Regions from separate parts of the Rhizobium sp. BK112 genome, predicted to be linked through region 1. Evidence: predicted binding sites of a transcription regulator. Region 1 holds the regulator's gene; the other holds the start of a gene.
The links. The regulator PhoB, encoded in region 1, activates phosphate uptake and scavenging genes when phosphate is short. The targets are predictions, from matches to a motif close to TGTCATNNANCTGTCAT.

Region 2: FHT75_RS20160 (YdcH family protein) is a predicted target of PhoB. The motif match lies at 6,423-6,439, and genes of this name have one in related genera.

Annotation. Positions count from the first base shown of each region.
Region 1 is NZ_JACHYZ010000004.1:69,611-77,060, reverse strand. Features, by position in the region: gene pstB (phosphate ABC transporter ATP-binding protein PstB) at 1-426, shown strand, start outside; gene phoU (phosphate signaling complex protein PhoU) at 471-1,184, shown strand; gene phoB (phosphate regulon transcriptional regulator PhoB) at 1,332-2,015, shown strand; gene FHT75_RS12990 (GcrA family cell cycle regulator) at 2,275-2,808, opposite strand; gene FHT75_RS12985 (aspartate aminotransferase family protein) at 3,232-4,431, shown strand; gene argF (ornithine carbamoyltransferase) at 4,472-5,386, shown strand; gene FHT75_RS12975 (Hsp33 family molecular chaperone) at 5,476-6,468, shown strand; gene apaG (Co2+/Mg2+ efflux protein ApaG) at 6,624-7,016, opposite strand; gene FHT75_RS12965 (O-succinylhomoserine sulfhydrylase) at 7,282-7,450, opposite strand, start outside.
Region 2 is NZ_JACHYZ010000007.1:123,078-130,527, forward strand. Features, by position in the region: gene FHT75_RS20120 (chemotaxis protein CheA) at 1-68, opposite strand, end outside; gene FHT75_RS20125 (response regulator) at 65-433, opposite strand; gene FHT75_RS20130 (STAS domain-containing protein) at 430-759, opposite strand; gene FHT75_RS20135 (hypothetical protein) at 1,101-2,849, shown strand; gene FHT75_RS20140 (tetratricopeptide repeat protein) at 2,869-3,951, opposite strand; gene FHT75_RS20145 (thiamine phosphate synthase) at 3,962-4,615, opposite strand; gene FHT75_RS20150 (sulfite exporter TauE/SafE family protein) at 4,723-5,487, shown strand; gene FHT75_RS20155 (ArsR/SmtB family transcription factor) at 5,609-5,869, shown strand; gene FHT75_RS20160 (YdcH family protein) at 6,144-6,317, opposite strand; gene FHT75_RS20165 (YdcH family protein) at 6,546-6,749, shown strand; gene purE (5-(carboxyamino)imidazole ribonucleotide mutase) at 6,768-7,262, shown strand; gene FHT75_RS20175 (5-(carboxyamino)imidazole ribonucleotide synthase) at 7,259-7,450, shown strand, end outside.

The DNA of each region.
Region 1 (7,450 bases):
CATGGCCTGGCCAAGTCGAAGGCCGATCTCGACCAGATCGTCGAGACCAGCCTGCAGCGCGCCGGCCTCTGGAACGAGGTCAAGGACCGCGTGCATGAATCCGGCACCGGCCTGTCCGGCGGTCAGCAGCAGCGCCTCTGCATTGCCCGTGCCGTCGCCGTCAGCCCTGAGGTCATCCTGATGGACGAGCCCTGCTCGGCGCTCGATCCGATCGCCACAGCCAAGGTCGAGGAACTGATCCACGAGCTGCGCGAGAACTACACAATCGTCATCGTTACCCACTCCATGCAGCAGGCCGCGCGCGTCTCGCAGCGCACCGCCATGTTCCACCTCGGCAATCTCGTCGAGGAGAACGACACCGACAAGATGTTCACCAATCCGGACGATCCGCGCACCCAGGATTACATCATGGGTCGCTTCGGCTGATCCTGGCGTCACCAAGCCTTTCCGTTATTCGAGGATAAAGCCCCATGGCATCGACACATATTTATTCTGCCTATGATGATGATCTGAAGTTCCTGTCCAGGCGGATTTCCGAAATGGGCGGCCTGGCCGAGCAGATGGTCGCCGAAGCCGTGCGGGCGCTGGTCAACGGCGATACCGCGCTGGCGCAGAAGGTCATCTCCGACGATGTGATCCTCGATCACGCCGAACGCGAAATCGGCGACAAGGCGATCGTCACCATCGCCCGCCGTCAGCCGATGGCCGCGGACCTGCGCGAAATCATGGGCTCGATCCGCATCGCCGCCGATCTCGAACGCGTCGGCGACCTCGGCAAGAACACCGCCAAACGCGTCATCGCCGTCCAAAGCACCGGCGTTCCCCGCAAGCTCGCCCGCGGCCTCGAGCATCTCTCCGAACTGGCGCTCGTCCAGCTCAAGGAAGTGCTCGATGTCTACACCAATCGCTCCGCCGACAAGGCGAACGCGATCCGCGAACGCGACAACGAGATCGACGCGATGTACACCTCGCTGTTTCGCGAGCTCCTGACCTACATGATGGAAGATCCGCGCAACATCACCAGCTGCACGCATCTTCTCTTCTGCGCCAAGAACATCGAGCGCATCGGCGACCACGCCACCAACATCGCCGAGACGATCTTTTACATGGCGACAGGTGCGCAGCCGGAAGGCGATCGTCCGAAAGACGACAGCGCCAACACCGTCGGCGCGGTAACCGAATAACCGCCCGGGCCGGACGGCCGGGCTAGAAGCTTGCGTGCGCGCCCATCCGGGGCGCGCAAAGAGGTCGCAGCCAATTCTGAATTTGCGCAGGATGCATTGCTTGAACCATCCCCGGTTCAAGGATCATGCGCGAGGAGACCGACACGCATGATCCCGAGAGTTGCAGTTGTTGAAGACGAGGAAGCCCTGAGCGTGCTTCTTCGCTACAATCTCGAAGCGGAAGGCTTCGAGGTCGATACCATCCTTCGTGGCGACGAAGCCGAAATGCGGCTTCAGGAGCGCACGCCCGATCTGCTCATCCTCGATTGGATGCTGCCTGGCGTCTCCGGCATCGAACTCTGCCGGCGCCTGCGCATGCGGCCGGAAACCGAGCGCCTGCCGATCATCATGCTGACGGCGCGCGGCGAAGAGAGCGAACGCGTCCGCGGGCTTTCGACGGGTGCCGACGATTATGTCGTCAAGCCCTTCTCGACCCCCGAGCTCGTCGCCCGCGTCAAGGCGATGCTGCGCCGCGCCCGTCCCGAGGTGCTGTCGACGGTGCTGAAATGCGGCGATATCGAGCTCGACCGTGAAACCCACCGGGTCCATCGCAAGACCCGCGAAGTCCGCCTCGGCCCCACCGAATTCCGCCTGCTGGAATTCCTGATGTCGTCGCCGGGCCGGGTCTTCTCCCGCTCGCAGCTTCTCGACGGCGTCTGGGGCCACGATATCTATGTCGACGAACGCACCGTCGACGTCCATGTCGGCCGCCTGCGCAAGGCGCTGAATTTCTCCAACATGCAGGACGTCATCCGCACCGTCCGCGGTGCCGGTTATTCGATGGAAGCCTGAGGGCCTCCATTCTGATTGCTGACAACGTCGCTCGAGCTAGCGTCTGCCCCTCACCCTAACCCTCTCCCCGTAAAACGGGGCGAGGGCACGTGCCCTGCGAGAGGTCAGCGGGGAACGGAGAGGTCGGGCATATCCCCTTCGCCCCGCAAGCGGAGAGAAGGTGCCGGCAGGCGGATGAGGGGCAGCCATCCGCGCGAACCAATAACTACAAAAAAACGGGCCAGTCGGCCCGTTTCTCATGTGCGGCGATGTTACCCGCTCAGCTGGCCCGCGCTGCTGCCCGGCGGCGTTCGTTGACCGGCTGGTAGGCAAGCTTCTGGTGATAGCTGCAATAGGGCGAATTGTCGGGGGATTCGCAGCCGCAGAAGTGGAAGTCATCCTTCAGCGGATCGCCGACCGGCCACTTGCAGGTGCGTTCGGTCAGTTCCGTCAGGCCGAGGCGTCGGGAAATCGGAACGACCACGTTGCCTCTCGGCACGTATTCCATTTCCTCGATCGTTTCGATCTCGATCTCTTCCTTCAGCATCGTCGCGCCCTGCTGGCGGGTAACGGTGCGAGTGGCGACCCGTGAGGCGTAGTTCGGCGCGCGCGGCGCAGAAGTATTGCGTTTCGGCGTTCGGGCGGCATTGGCGGTACCGCCGGCCTTGGCACGGCCGGGGAGGCTCAGCCGATGCACCTTGCCGATGACCGCGTTTCTGCTGACGCCACCAAGTTGTGCCGCGATCTGGCTGGCGCTCAGTCCTTCGGCCCAGAGCTTCTTGAGTTTCTCGACCCGCTCGTCTGTCCAGTTCATGCCCTGTCTCCACCTTTTGCGTTGGTGATGGCAGAATCCCTCACCGTTGTCCCGGAAGGCTCCGAAACAAGAAACGCTTGATCAATTTTGGTGACTAGTTCCGCCGCATGCAGTCTAGTAATTGAACTTTAACCTAGTGTGAGGCTGACTCCGTGACAAGAGTCGCATGAATCCGGATGAATCGAATTTCAAGTTTTCCCCAACTTGCTGCCCCGGCGTGGCATTTCTGCAATAATGCCTGTTGAGGACGGATAATGCTGCTGTACAAGCTTGCTGCATGCGCTAAGGGCGCAGTTTTGTTGACATTGCAGCGCGAAAAGGAAATAGTGCCAGTCGCCGCCGCAAGGCGGCATTTTTGATTTTTCGGGCCTGGTTTTCTTAGCCGGAGTCCGGAGCTTGATAACATCGATGGGAGATCGCGCTATGGCTGAAGCCGCGCCGCTTTATGACACCTATTCTCGTGCCCCGTTGCGGTTCGAGCGAGGCGAGGGCGTGTGGCTGATCACCGAAAGCGGCGAGCGATATCTCGATTTCGGCGCCGGCGTCGCCGTCACTTCGGTCGGCCACAGCAATCCGCATGTGGTCGGCGCGCTGAAGGAGCAGGCCGACAAGGTCTGGCATCTCTCCAACATCTATGAGATCCCCGGCCAGGAGCGTCTGGCCAAACGGCTGACCGACGCCACCTTTGCCGACAAGGTGTTCTTCACCAATTCGGGCGCCGAGGCGCTCGAATGCGCGATCAAGACGGCGCGCCGTTATCAGTATTCCAAGGGTCATCCCGAGCGCTTCCATATCATCACCTTCGAGGGCGCCTTTCACGGCCGGACGCTGGCGACGATCGCCGCCGGCGGCCAGGAGAAATATCTTGAGGGCTTCGGCCCCAAGGCGCCCGGTTTCGATCAGGTGGCTTTCGGCGACATCGAAGCGGTGCGCGCCGCGATCACCGATGCCACCGCCGGAATTCTCATCGAGCCGGTGCAGGGCGAGGGCGGCGTGCGTCCGGCCACCCCCGAATTCATGAAGGCGCTTCGCCAGATCTGCGACGAAAATGGCCTGCTGCTGATCCTCGACGAGGTCCAGACCGGCGTCGGGCGCACCGGCAGGCTCTTCGCCCATGAATGGTCGGGCGTCACCCCCGACATCATGGCGGTCGCCAAGGGCATCGGCGGCGGTTTCCCGCTCGGCGCCTGCCTTGCCACTGCAGAGGCTGCCTCCGGCATGAAGGCCGGCACGCACGGCTCGACCTATGGCGGCAATCCGCTCGCCATGGCCGTCGGCAGCGCCGTGCTCGACATCATTCTCGCCGATGGCTTCCTCCAGCAGGTGCGCGACGTCGCACTTGTCTTCCGCCAGGGCCTGGCTTCGCTGAAGGACCGTTATCCCGATGTGATCGAGGATATCAGAGGCGAGGGGCTGTTGCTCGGCGTCAAGGCGGCCATTCCCTCGGCCGAACTGCTGCAGGCGATCCGCGCCGCCCATCTGCTCGGCGTGCCCGCCGGCGACAATGTCATCCGCCTTCTTCCGCCCCTCGTGGTCACCGCCGAGGAAGCCCGCGAGGGCCTTGCCCGCATCGAGCGCGCTGCCGAGAGCATTCGCGCCTCCAAGGTCAAGAAGACGGCTTGAAGGGATTGCCGCCTGCGGGCGCAGCACAGGTAAGAAGACTATGGCTCCTAAACATTTCCTCGATCTTTCGGCGGTCACGTCAGCCGATCTCAGAACCATCATGAACGATGCGCTCGCCCGCAAGCAGGCCTTCAAGGCCGGCACGGGCGACAAGCCGCTCGCCGGCAAGATGCTGGCGATGATCTTCGAGAAGCCGTCGACGCGCACCCGCGTCTCCTTCGATGTCGGCATGCGCCAGCTCGGCGGCGAAACGCTGTTCCTGTCAGGCACCGAGATGCAGCTCGGCCGCGCCGAGACGATCGGCGACACCGCCAAGGTGCTATCGCGTTATGTCGATGCGATCATGATCCGCACCACCGAGCATTCCAGGCTGCTGGAGCTTGCCGAGCACGCGACTGTGCCCGTGATCAATGCGCTGACGGATGACACCCATCCCTGCCAGATCATGGCCGATATCATGACCTTCGAAGAGCATCGCGGCCCGATCAAGGGCAAGACCATCGCCTGGACCGGCGACGGCAACAATGTGCTGCATTCGCTGGTCGAAGGGGCTGCGCGCTTCGGCTATCGCATGAACATGGCCGTGCCCCTTGGCTCGGAGCCCAAGGATCACTATCTGAACTGGGCCCGCAATGAGGGCGCCGAAATCATGCTCTGCCATGATGCCGACCGTGCGGTCGCCGGCGTCGATTGCGTGGTGACCGATACCTGGGTCTCCATGAATCAGGAACATCGGGCCCGGGGTCACAATGTCTTCCAGCCTTATCAGGTCAACGCGGCTTTGATGGCGAAGGCCGGCAATGATGCATTGTTCATGCATTGCCTGCCTGCTCATCGTGGTGAGGAAGTGACGGACGAAGTGATCGACGGTCCGCAATCCGTAGTCTTCGATGAGGCGGAAAACCGCCTTCATGCGCAGAAGTCGATTCTTGCTTGGTGCCTGGGCGCGATCTGAACCATAATCTGGTGTCGCGAGTCACACACTCGCGACCGCGCGAGCGAAGGCCACGCTGGGCAGTCGCTTGAAAACTAGGAGTGAAAGCCATGGCAGAAGCTGCAGCCGCCCTCGGCCAGTTTGATTTCGCCGGCGATGACCATGTCGTCCCTTTTCAGGTGGAGGGTCTGGATGTGCGCGGCCGCGCCGTCCAGCTCGGCCCGATGCTCGATGCGATCCTCGAGCGCCATCATTACCCCGCTCCCGTCGCCCGGCTGCTTGCCGAAGTCGTCGTGCTGACGGTGCTGCTCGGAACCTCGCTGAAATTCGACGGCAAGTTCACGGTGCAGACCAAGGGCGATGGCCCGGTCGATCTTCTCGTCGCCGATTTCTCGACGCCGGAAAATGTCCGCGCCTATGCCCGTTTCGATCAGGCGCTGCTCAACAGGGCGATTGAAGCAGGCGAAACCGAGCCGGAGCAATTGCTCGGCAAGGGCGTGCTCGCCTTCACCATCGACCAGGGCAAGTTCGGCCAGCCCTATCAGGGCATCGTCGCGCTCGACGGCACCTCGCTGGAGGAGATCGCCGGCGTCTATTTCCGCCAGTCGGAACAGATCCCGACGCGCGTGCGCCTGGCCGCGGCCGAACTCTTCGATCGTGACGAGGCGGGCAAGCCGCGCCATCGCTGGCGGGCAGGCGGCCTTGTCGCCCAGTTCCTGCCGGAGGCGCCGGAGCGCATGCGCCAGCCGGATCTCCACGGCGGCGACGGCGACACCGTCAACCGCCTGCATGGCGAGGACGATGCCTGGGTCGAAGCCCGTTCGCTGGTCGAGACCATCGACGCCGACGAACTGACGGATCCGCTGGTCGGGACCGAACGGCTGCTGTTCCGCCTGTTCCATGAGCGTGGCGTGCGCGTCTACGAACCGCGCGCCGTCTTCGACCGCTGCAGCTGCTCGCGGGAGAAGATCAAGGGCGTGCTGAAGGGCTTTTCGGCCGAGGAGATCGAAGCCAGCCAGGAAAACGGCGAGATCGCCGTGACCTGCGAATTCTGCTCGACCACCTACCGCTTCGAGCCGGCCGAGCTTCAGCCAGCTGAATAGTAGAGTGTTTGCCAAGGCTGTCCCGCTTGCGCGGATAGCTGCCCCTCACCCTAACCTTACCGGGGTCGAACCACTCGTCTCGACCCCTGTTGGTGCCGGCAGGCGGATGAGGGGCAGGCCTCGGCAATCTCCCAAGGGCGGGACATCGTTACACGTCAGTTAAGCACCCGCAGCAGTCCCGGTGAATCCAGCGAGAAGGCGGGGATCTCGACATCGAACATCTCACCTTCGTCCGTTTCCATCTGGTAATGGCCGAACATCAGCCCTGAGGGGGTGTCGAGCGGGCAGCCGGAGGAATATTCGTAGGTGTCGCCGGGGCTGAGCCGTGGCTGTTCGCCGACGACGCCCGGGCCCGTCACCTCGTCCACCAGTCCGTTCTGGTCGGTGATATTCCAGTAACGGTTGACTAGGCGAACGGCTATGCCGGAATTGTTGCTGATGACAATCCGGTAACCCCAAACATAGCGGTCGTCTTCCGGATCGGATTGCTCCTCCAGATAGAATGGTTCGACCACAACTTCGATCTCTCTTGTGAGGGCGCGATACATGCCTTGCACCTTAGTCAAGATATGTTACCCGTATCTTATAAGAGGCCCTGTCCGTCAAGAAACGGAACGTTGATCGTCACTGAAACTATGATGATCGAAGGGTTTTCGATCGTTAAGCCTAATTGTCAGTGTTAATTCCAGATCGGAACGCCGGCACGACCGTAGTTGTTCCCCCGGCCGAACCGTGGTGAGGTCCGGCGAGCCGAACCCCAGTGAGATCAGGCGAGCCGAACCCCGAGTGAGGTCCGGCTCCCATTGTCGTCGATCAGGCCGAAACCTTGGCAAGCGCCCGCGCGAAATCCTCGATCAGATCGTCGGTATCCTCGATGCCGGCCGAAAGCCGCACCGTGCCCGGAGAAATGCCGAGTTCGGCGCGCGCCTCCTCCGTCAGGTTCTTGTGCGTCGTCGTTGCCGGATGGGTGATCAGGCTCTTG
Region 2 (7,450 bases), on a different contig from region 1:
GCCTCGATCGCTTCGAGGCATTCGGCGGCCTCCATGCGGAATACGGCGACAGGATCGATCGTGCTCATCGTCCGAGAACCTTTTTCACGATTTTCACCAGACTTTCGGGGTCGAACGGCTTGGTCAGCCAGCCGGTGGCGCCGGCGGCCTTGGCACGCGCCTTGAGATCGGCATCCGATTCCGTCGTCAGGAAGATGATCGGAACGCCGGCCTGCGCCGGCAGCTTGCGCAGCTCCTCGATCATCGTCAGCCCGTCCATGACAGGCATGTTGAGATCGGTCACAATCAGATCGAAGGTGCTGCCCTTGGCCGTCGCGAGGCCCTCTGCCCCGTTGACTGCCTCGGTGACGCTATAGCCGGCATTGGTCAGCGTGACCTTGGTAGTCAGACGAATGCTGGCGGAATCGTCGACGGTCAGGATATTTGCACTCATAACGTTACCTCTTTATGCAACCAGAAATTTGCATCTTCTTGATCGAAAGATTCGATGAAACCGGCGCGCTCAAGTACCTTCAGGACCGAACCACTGGCCGGCGAAGAAAGTTTGAACGTCTTTCCTTGGGATTTTGCTTGGCAGCGCGAGGATTCGATGAGTTGAACGAAACTCAGATCCGCTTCCGCGCCTTCCGGAATGCTGATGATGATTGAATCACGACTATGAAATTCATCAGTAAGCTTGGAATATAGTTCTGAAACGTTGCGAATGCTGAGCACATCCGGCAAATTTATAGATTCGTAATATTGCTTCGGAGTATCCAATGCCGCCTCCTGGGCCAGAGAAATACTTGATGACCCTAAAAGGACTCTCATGGCAGCGTTAATGCGGGGTAAACAGCGGTTGTAGGAAACTGCCGTATAACGAGTCCCGAGACTCCCAATTCTCATCCGAGATAAGTTGTATTTTTTTCTCAAAAATTAGAAATAAATAAAGTAAAAACAGCGTGTTAAATTGCATTTCTCGGCCCTGACACTTTGCCCTGGGTCGCATCGACATCTTTCGTTAATCACAACGCTGGCGAGTCCGGCGCGTTTACCGGACGTTTCCATCCTGCCCGTAAAAATAGAATCGAATTGCCTGTATTTTAAGAAAAGGTATAAAATTGGCACACGCTCTGGTATCGCCGAACGCTGCAGCCTACTCGTCGGGGCGGGACATCAGCCGGACCTTGGAATCCGCCCGCAACCAGGTCGAGGAGCGTTTTCTCGAAGGCGGCACCGTACTGCTGTCGGTGATGGATGTCCTCAACCGCCTGTTGAACTCGCTTGAGAGTGTGACCACGGCGCTCGACAACAAGGAAGCCAGCGATACCACCGCCGATCTCCGCGCCACGGTGGAGAGCCTGAAGGCGTTGCCCGTCACCGAGGAAAACCGTCAGCAGGCGTTGGTCTCGCTGGCGCATACCGGCAGGGAACTGCGCAAGCACGTTTCCGACATGCAGGAGACGATGCGTTATCTCAGAACCTTCGCCGTGACCGTGAAGATCACCGGTGCCGGCCTTGCCGAATTCGCCGGATTCGCCCAGGAGATCCTCGAACGCATCTATTCCGGCACCGACGAAGTCAACCGTTTCGCCACGCATCTCGATAGCCTCGACAAGGAGGTCAAGCTCGCCGCCTCCTTTGGCGCCAGCGTTTCCAAGGGTTATGCCGAGACCGTTCCGGCCGTCGCCGCAGCCCTGCGCGATGATGCCGCCAAGATCGCCGCACACCGCAAGGATCTCGGCGTCATCGCCCGCGAGGTCGGCGCGATTGCCCGCGATGTCCAGAGCAAGGTCGGCTCGACGCTGTCTGCCCTGCAGATCGGCGACATTACCCGCCAGCGCATCGAGCATGTGCAGGCCACATTTTCGTCGCTCGACGATTTCTTTGCCGGCGAGGATGGCGCAAGGCTCGACGCTAGCGCCCGCCAGCGCCTTCAGAACGTCATTCACCATCTAACCGCAGCGCAGATGCGCGACATGTGCGCCAATTTCCAGCGGGATTCAGAGAACGTCGTCAAGACGATCGCGAGTTTCGGCCACGACATGCGGGAGATCCTCAAGCTTCGCGATCAGATGAGCGGGCAGAGCGGCGAAGCCGGCGGCAACTTCATGCGCGCGCTCGAATCCAGCGTTTCGGCCGCTCACGAAATCGTCAAGCAGGTCGACACGGCAAGCCGCCAGGCCGACCAGGTGAGCCAGTCGACGATCGGCACGGCCGCCAAGCTCTCCGAAGCCATCGCAAATATCCGCGCCGTCAAGACCGACATCCATTATATGGCCTTGAATACCAACCTGCGCTGTAGCCGTCTCGGCGAGGAAGGCAAGTCGATCAACGTCGTCACCGCCGAGCTGCGCATCTTCGCCGGCAAGCTCGACGATTCCGCCGACGCCATCGTCAACGGCCTGCCGGCGCTCGAAGCCGCGGCCGGACGCGTCGCCCCCGCTGCCGGCGCCGGGGCCGGCAACCTCGGGGAGAGCCTGACGTCAGCCGTCGGCAACATCCGCTCCGCGGCCAACGTGATGGAAGATGAACTGAAAGTGCTCGCCGAGAACGGCCGCGAGGTCGCCACGAAGATCAGCCTGCTGATCGGCAAGCTCGATTTCCAGCATGATCTCGGCGAAGTCCTTGGCCGCTGCGCCGATCTGCTCGAAGGCATCGCCGGCAGCGATATCGAAGATATCTCGGATCTCGCCGAGACGATCGCGCCGCTCGACCGCACGATCTTCAAGCACTACACGATGGTCCAGGAGCGCAGCATTCATCGCGACATCATCCCGGCGGCCGCGGACAGCGCTCCCGCCCCCGCCCCCACCGAGACCGCCAAAGCCGAAAACGACGAAGATCTGTTCGCCGACGCGCTTTTTTAAAGCGCGTCGCGTCGGGCCGCTATCGCCGCCGGAACTTATTGGCGGCCTCAATCGCCGCCTTCTGCTGATCGTCCTCGATACCGAGATAGAAATCCTCAAGCGACGGATCGGCAAGCCCGGCACGCCGAGACAGCACGTACCACTTCGCTGCCTCGATCGGATCGGGCGGCGTGCCGATGGCGTTGATGTAGAGATGGGCGAGCTTGTTCTGCGCCACGACATTGCCGCCATTGGCGGCAAGTTTCAGCCATTCGAAACCCTTGACGTAATCCTTCGGTCCGCCGACGCCATTGACGAGCCAGATGCCGAGATCGAGCTGGGCGGTGTCGAAGCCGGCGCGCGCCGCCCGCGCCATCCACTCGCGGGCGAGCTGCTTCTTTTCCTCCGGCAGGTCCTTCAGCGTCGCATAGATCTGCGCCACCGCATATTGCGAATCGGCAATGCCCTGCTCGGCCGATTTCTCGTAGAACGGCAGCGCAAGCTTCAGCCCCTTCTCGCCGGGATTGTCGGCGATGAGAAGCTGCGCCCAGTTGAACTCCGCTGAAGGATTGCCCGCCTCGGCCGCCTTGCGCATGTAGTCGTCGGCCTTGACCTTGTCACGCGGCACGCCCTGGCCTTCCATCAGGATCAGCGCATATTTAAACATGGCTGCCGCATCGCCGCCTTCGGCCGCCTTGCCATACCAGAAGGCGGCATTCTTCACGTCCTTCTTGACGCCGAGGCCCTGCGAGAGGATTTCGCCGATCAGCGTTTGCGCCGCCGGATCGCCGAGCTGGGCGCGCGGCAGCGCCTTGTCCATTGCCGTCAGGTAATAACCGCGCTGGAAGGCGCCGTAAGCCTCGTCGATCGGCCCCTTGTAATCCTTTTCCGGCGGCAGGTCCGGCAGCTTCGCGCCCATACGGTCGAACACGCCAACACCATCGGAGGGCTTGACATCCGGGCCAGTGGGCCGGTCGGTGCGGAAGGTCGATGCCGGCGCCGTGCCCGGCTGGCTGATGACGCTGTCCGGCGCCTGCGCCAAAGCGACGTCCGGCCCGGCAGCAACCAAGGCCGCCACGCTGGCAAGGGCAAATTTCAAAAGGCGGACGGGCGGGATCGGCATGAGGGCGATTTCAATCCTCAAACCGTGGCGCTTTTTCGTCAAGCAACGCGTTGATTTCGGCGACGATCGACGGCGCCCGGCCGGGCTCGCCGAAGACCGCCAGCCGCAGCGCCACGAACTCCGCTCCGGTCTCGGCAACGGCAAGCGCCGAGGCCGGATCGGTGCCGCCCATGACGATACAGGGAATCTCGATCATCGAGGCCCACCATTCGCCGAGCGCAAGGTTCTTCGGATGCGCCTCCGGCTTGATGTCGCCGTCGAGCTTGCCAAAAAAGATATAGTCCGGCCTGACTTCGCCGATCTCCAGCGCGTGGTGGCGGTCAGCCGCGTTGCCGCCGCCGATGATCAGCTTCGGCGCGTGTTTGTCGATCGCTTCCGAAAGCGCCTCAGCATTGCCGGAAAGATGCAGGCCATCGGCCTTCGCCCGGCCTGCGACGCGGCTGTCGCCTGAAATCAGCGCAGCCGCTCCGGCATCCTGGATCAGCGGCACCAGCTTTTCGGCATGTTTCTGGAAGGCGCCGTCGTCGAGCCCGTATTGCGGCACGATCACCGAAGCGACGTCGCCGCCCTTCAGCGCGTCGGCGACGATCTTTGCCTGTTCATCGGCATCGGCAATATCAGGTGCGATGAGCACAAGGCGGCAGCGGTTTTCCGGTTCGGTCATGAGGTCTTTCCGTTTCCGGCGAATTCCCCTTCGAAATGAGGGATCCGCACTCGTTTTGTGTGAGTAGTTCCGTTAGACGAGGCTTGCAAGAGGAGGACGTCGAAAGCATGCCGCAGGATTTGTCATTCTACTACGCCGCCGTGCCCGCGGTTCTGCTGGTGGGCCTCGCAAAGGGCGGCATGGGCGACGCTTTGTCGCTGATCGGCTTGCCTTTCCTCGCCCTCGTCGTCTCGCCGGTCGAAGCGGCAGCGATCTTGCTGCCGATCCTGGTCTTCATGGACATGATCTCGCTCGTCATCTGGCGCAAGCATGGCGACTGGGCGACGCTGAAGATCATGCTGCCGGGCGCAGTCTTCGGCATCGCGCTCGGCTGGGCGACCTCGGCGCTCGTTCCGGGCAGCATGCTGCGCATTGTCATCGGCGCGGTGACCATCCTCTTCTGCCTGCGCTATTTCTGGAATAATTTCGGCCCGGGCGCCGGCAAGGTGGTCCCGCCGCGCGGCCAGCGGCCGGTGGCCGCCAGCCTCTGGGGCACATTTTCCGGCTACGGCAGCTTCGTCGCCCATGCCGGCGGCGCGCCCTTCCAGATCTATGCCCTGCCGCTCAAATTGCAGCCACGCGAATATACCGGCACCAGCGTGCGCTTCTTTGCGATCCTCAACGCCATCAAGCTGATCCCCTATTTCGCGCTCGGCCAACTCGACACCCAGAACCTTGCGACCTCCGCGACGCTCCTGCCCTTCGCCCCGCTCGCCACCTTTGCCGGCGCATGGTGCGTGCGCCGCATGAGGCCACAGATCTTCTATCCCTTCATGTATGCGATGGCGCTGATCGCTGCCTTCCTGATCGTGCACGAGGGCCTTGGTTGGTGAAACCCTGGAGCGCCGCGCTTCTTTTGAGACGCGCGAGGAACGCTGCAGCACTTTGAATTGCCGCACGCTGCAATGCACAATTTCCTTGCTGGAGCGCCCGGTTTGACGTAGCGTTCCCGCCATGTCGAACACGGACCCTTTCTCTGCGATTGCCGATCCGAACCGGCGGTTTCTGCTGGAGGAACTGCGCCGCGCACCACGGACGGTCAATGAGCTCGCCGAGGGTCTGCCGATCAGCCGCCCCGCCGTTTCGCAACACCTGAAAGCGCTGTTGGACAGCAATCTTGTTTCGGTGACATCCGAAGGCACGAAGCGCATCTACGCGGTCAACAACCGCGGCTTCGACACGCTCAATTTATGGCTTGATCAATTCTGGGCCTGATGCACGTCACGCGTCTCTGAGGACGTTTTATCACTTTGAATTGCATAATTTTATCCCGAGCAGTTCCGCTTCAGGGTTAAATTATGCCGGCCGGAAACTCGACACGGATCATCAGCCCCTTTGAAGCTTGACGAACCAAAAGCGCCAGCCGCGATGCGGCGGGCATCGGACTGGCGCAAATCGAGTGTGTGATCACCGGTTCTTGCTGATTTTAGGCGGAATGGATGGATTTACCTCTTTGCGCAAGATGATCGTCCGGCGACCCTTGGGAAGATCAGTGGACGGATGACTTAAGACGCTGAATCTCGTCCTTGATGCGCAGCTTGCGGCGCTTGCATTCGGCAAGTTCCGTATCGGAAATAGAGGGAGATGTTCTGAGCGCGTGCAACTCCTCCTCGAGAGCAACATGCTTTTTCTGGAGTGACTCAAGATGAGCTTGAACAGTCATATGACCCTTCCTTCCTCTTACCCTCCCCGGCCAACATCGTCGGGGATCAAGGTGTCAACGGCGGGGACTGTGACATATTTTTGAAGGCTTGTCGAAGGCCAAAAGATGAAGACTGGATGGCAATTTCATGATCAAGACTAACTAGCCGTTACCTGTATTTGGTGATAGGAGCTTGCGGAAATCATCGGCAGATCGGACAACGTCCGAGCACGATAACGGGGATTGCATATGGCCGATCAGGAACAGGCGGAAATCAGGCTCACAGTGGCGCGTCTGCGCCAGGAGCATGAGGATTTCGACGCCGCGATCAACGCCATGATCCAGACCGGATGCGATGCTCTGCGGATCCAGCGTATGAAAAAGAAGAAGCTCGTCATCAAGGACAGGCTCTCCAAGCTGGAAGATCAGATCATCCCTGACATCATCGCCTGAGAGGGAATAGCAGCAACGATGACAGACAGACCGCCCGTCGCCATCATCATGGGCAGCCAGTCCGACTGGGAGACCATGAAGAACGCCGCCGACACGCTGGAGGCGCTTGAGATCCCTTACGATGCGCGCATCATTTCGGCGCACCGCACACCCGACCGGCTGGTCAATTTCGCCAAGGGAGCGCGGGCGGAGGGCTTCAAGGTCATCATCGCCGGCGCCGGCGGCGCTGCCCACCTGCCGGGTATGGCCGCATCGATGACGCCGCTGCCGGTCTTCGGCGTGCCGGTCCAGTCAAAGACCATGTCCGGCCAGGACAGCCTTCTTTCCATCGTGCAGATGCCGGCCGGCATTCCGGTGGGCACGCTCGCCATCGGCAAGGCCGGCGCGGTCAATGCCGCCCTTCTCGCCGCAGCCGTCCTTGCCCTTTCCGACGAAGAAATCGCCGACCGGCTCGACGAATGGCGCGAGCGCCAGAGTGCCGCCGTCGCCGAATACCCGATGGACGACCTATGACGGCAAGAACGATCGGCATAATCGGCGGCGGCCAGCTTGGCCGCATGCTGGCCATTGCCGCCGCCAGATTGAATTTTCGCACGATCATCCTCGAGCCGCAGGCGGACTGCCCGGCCGCCCAGCTCGCCAACCGGCAGATTACCGCCGCCTATGACGATCCGGCGGCACTCGCCGAACTCGCTGATATC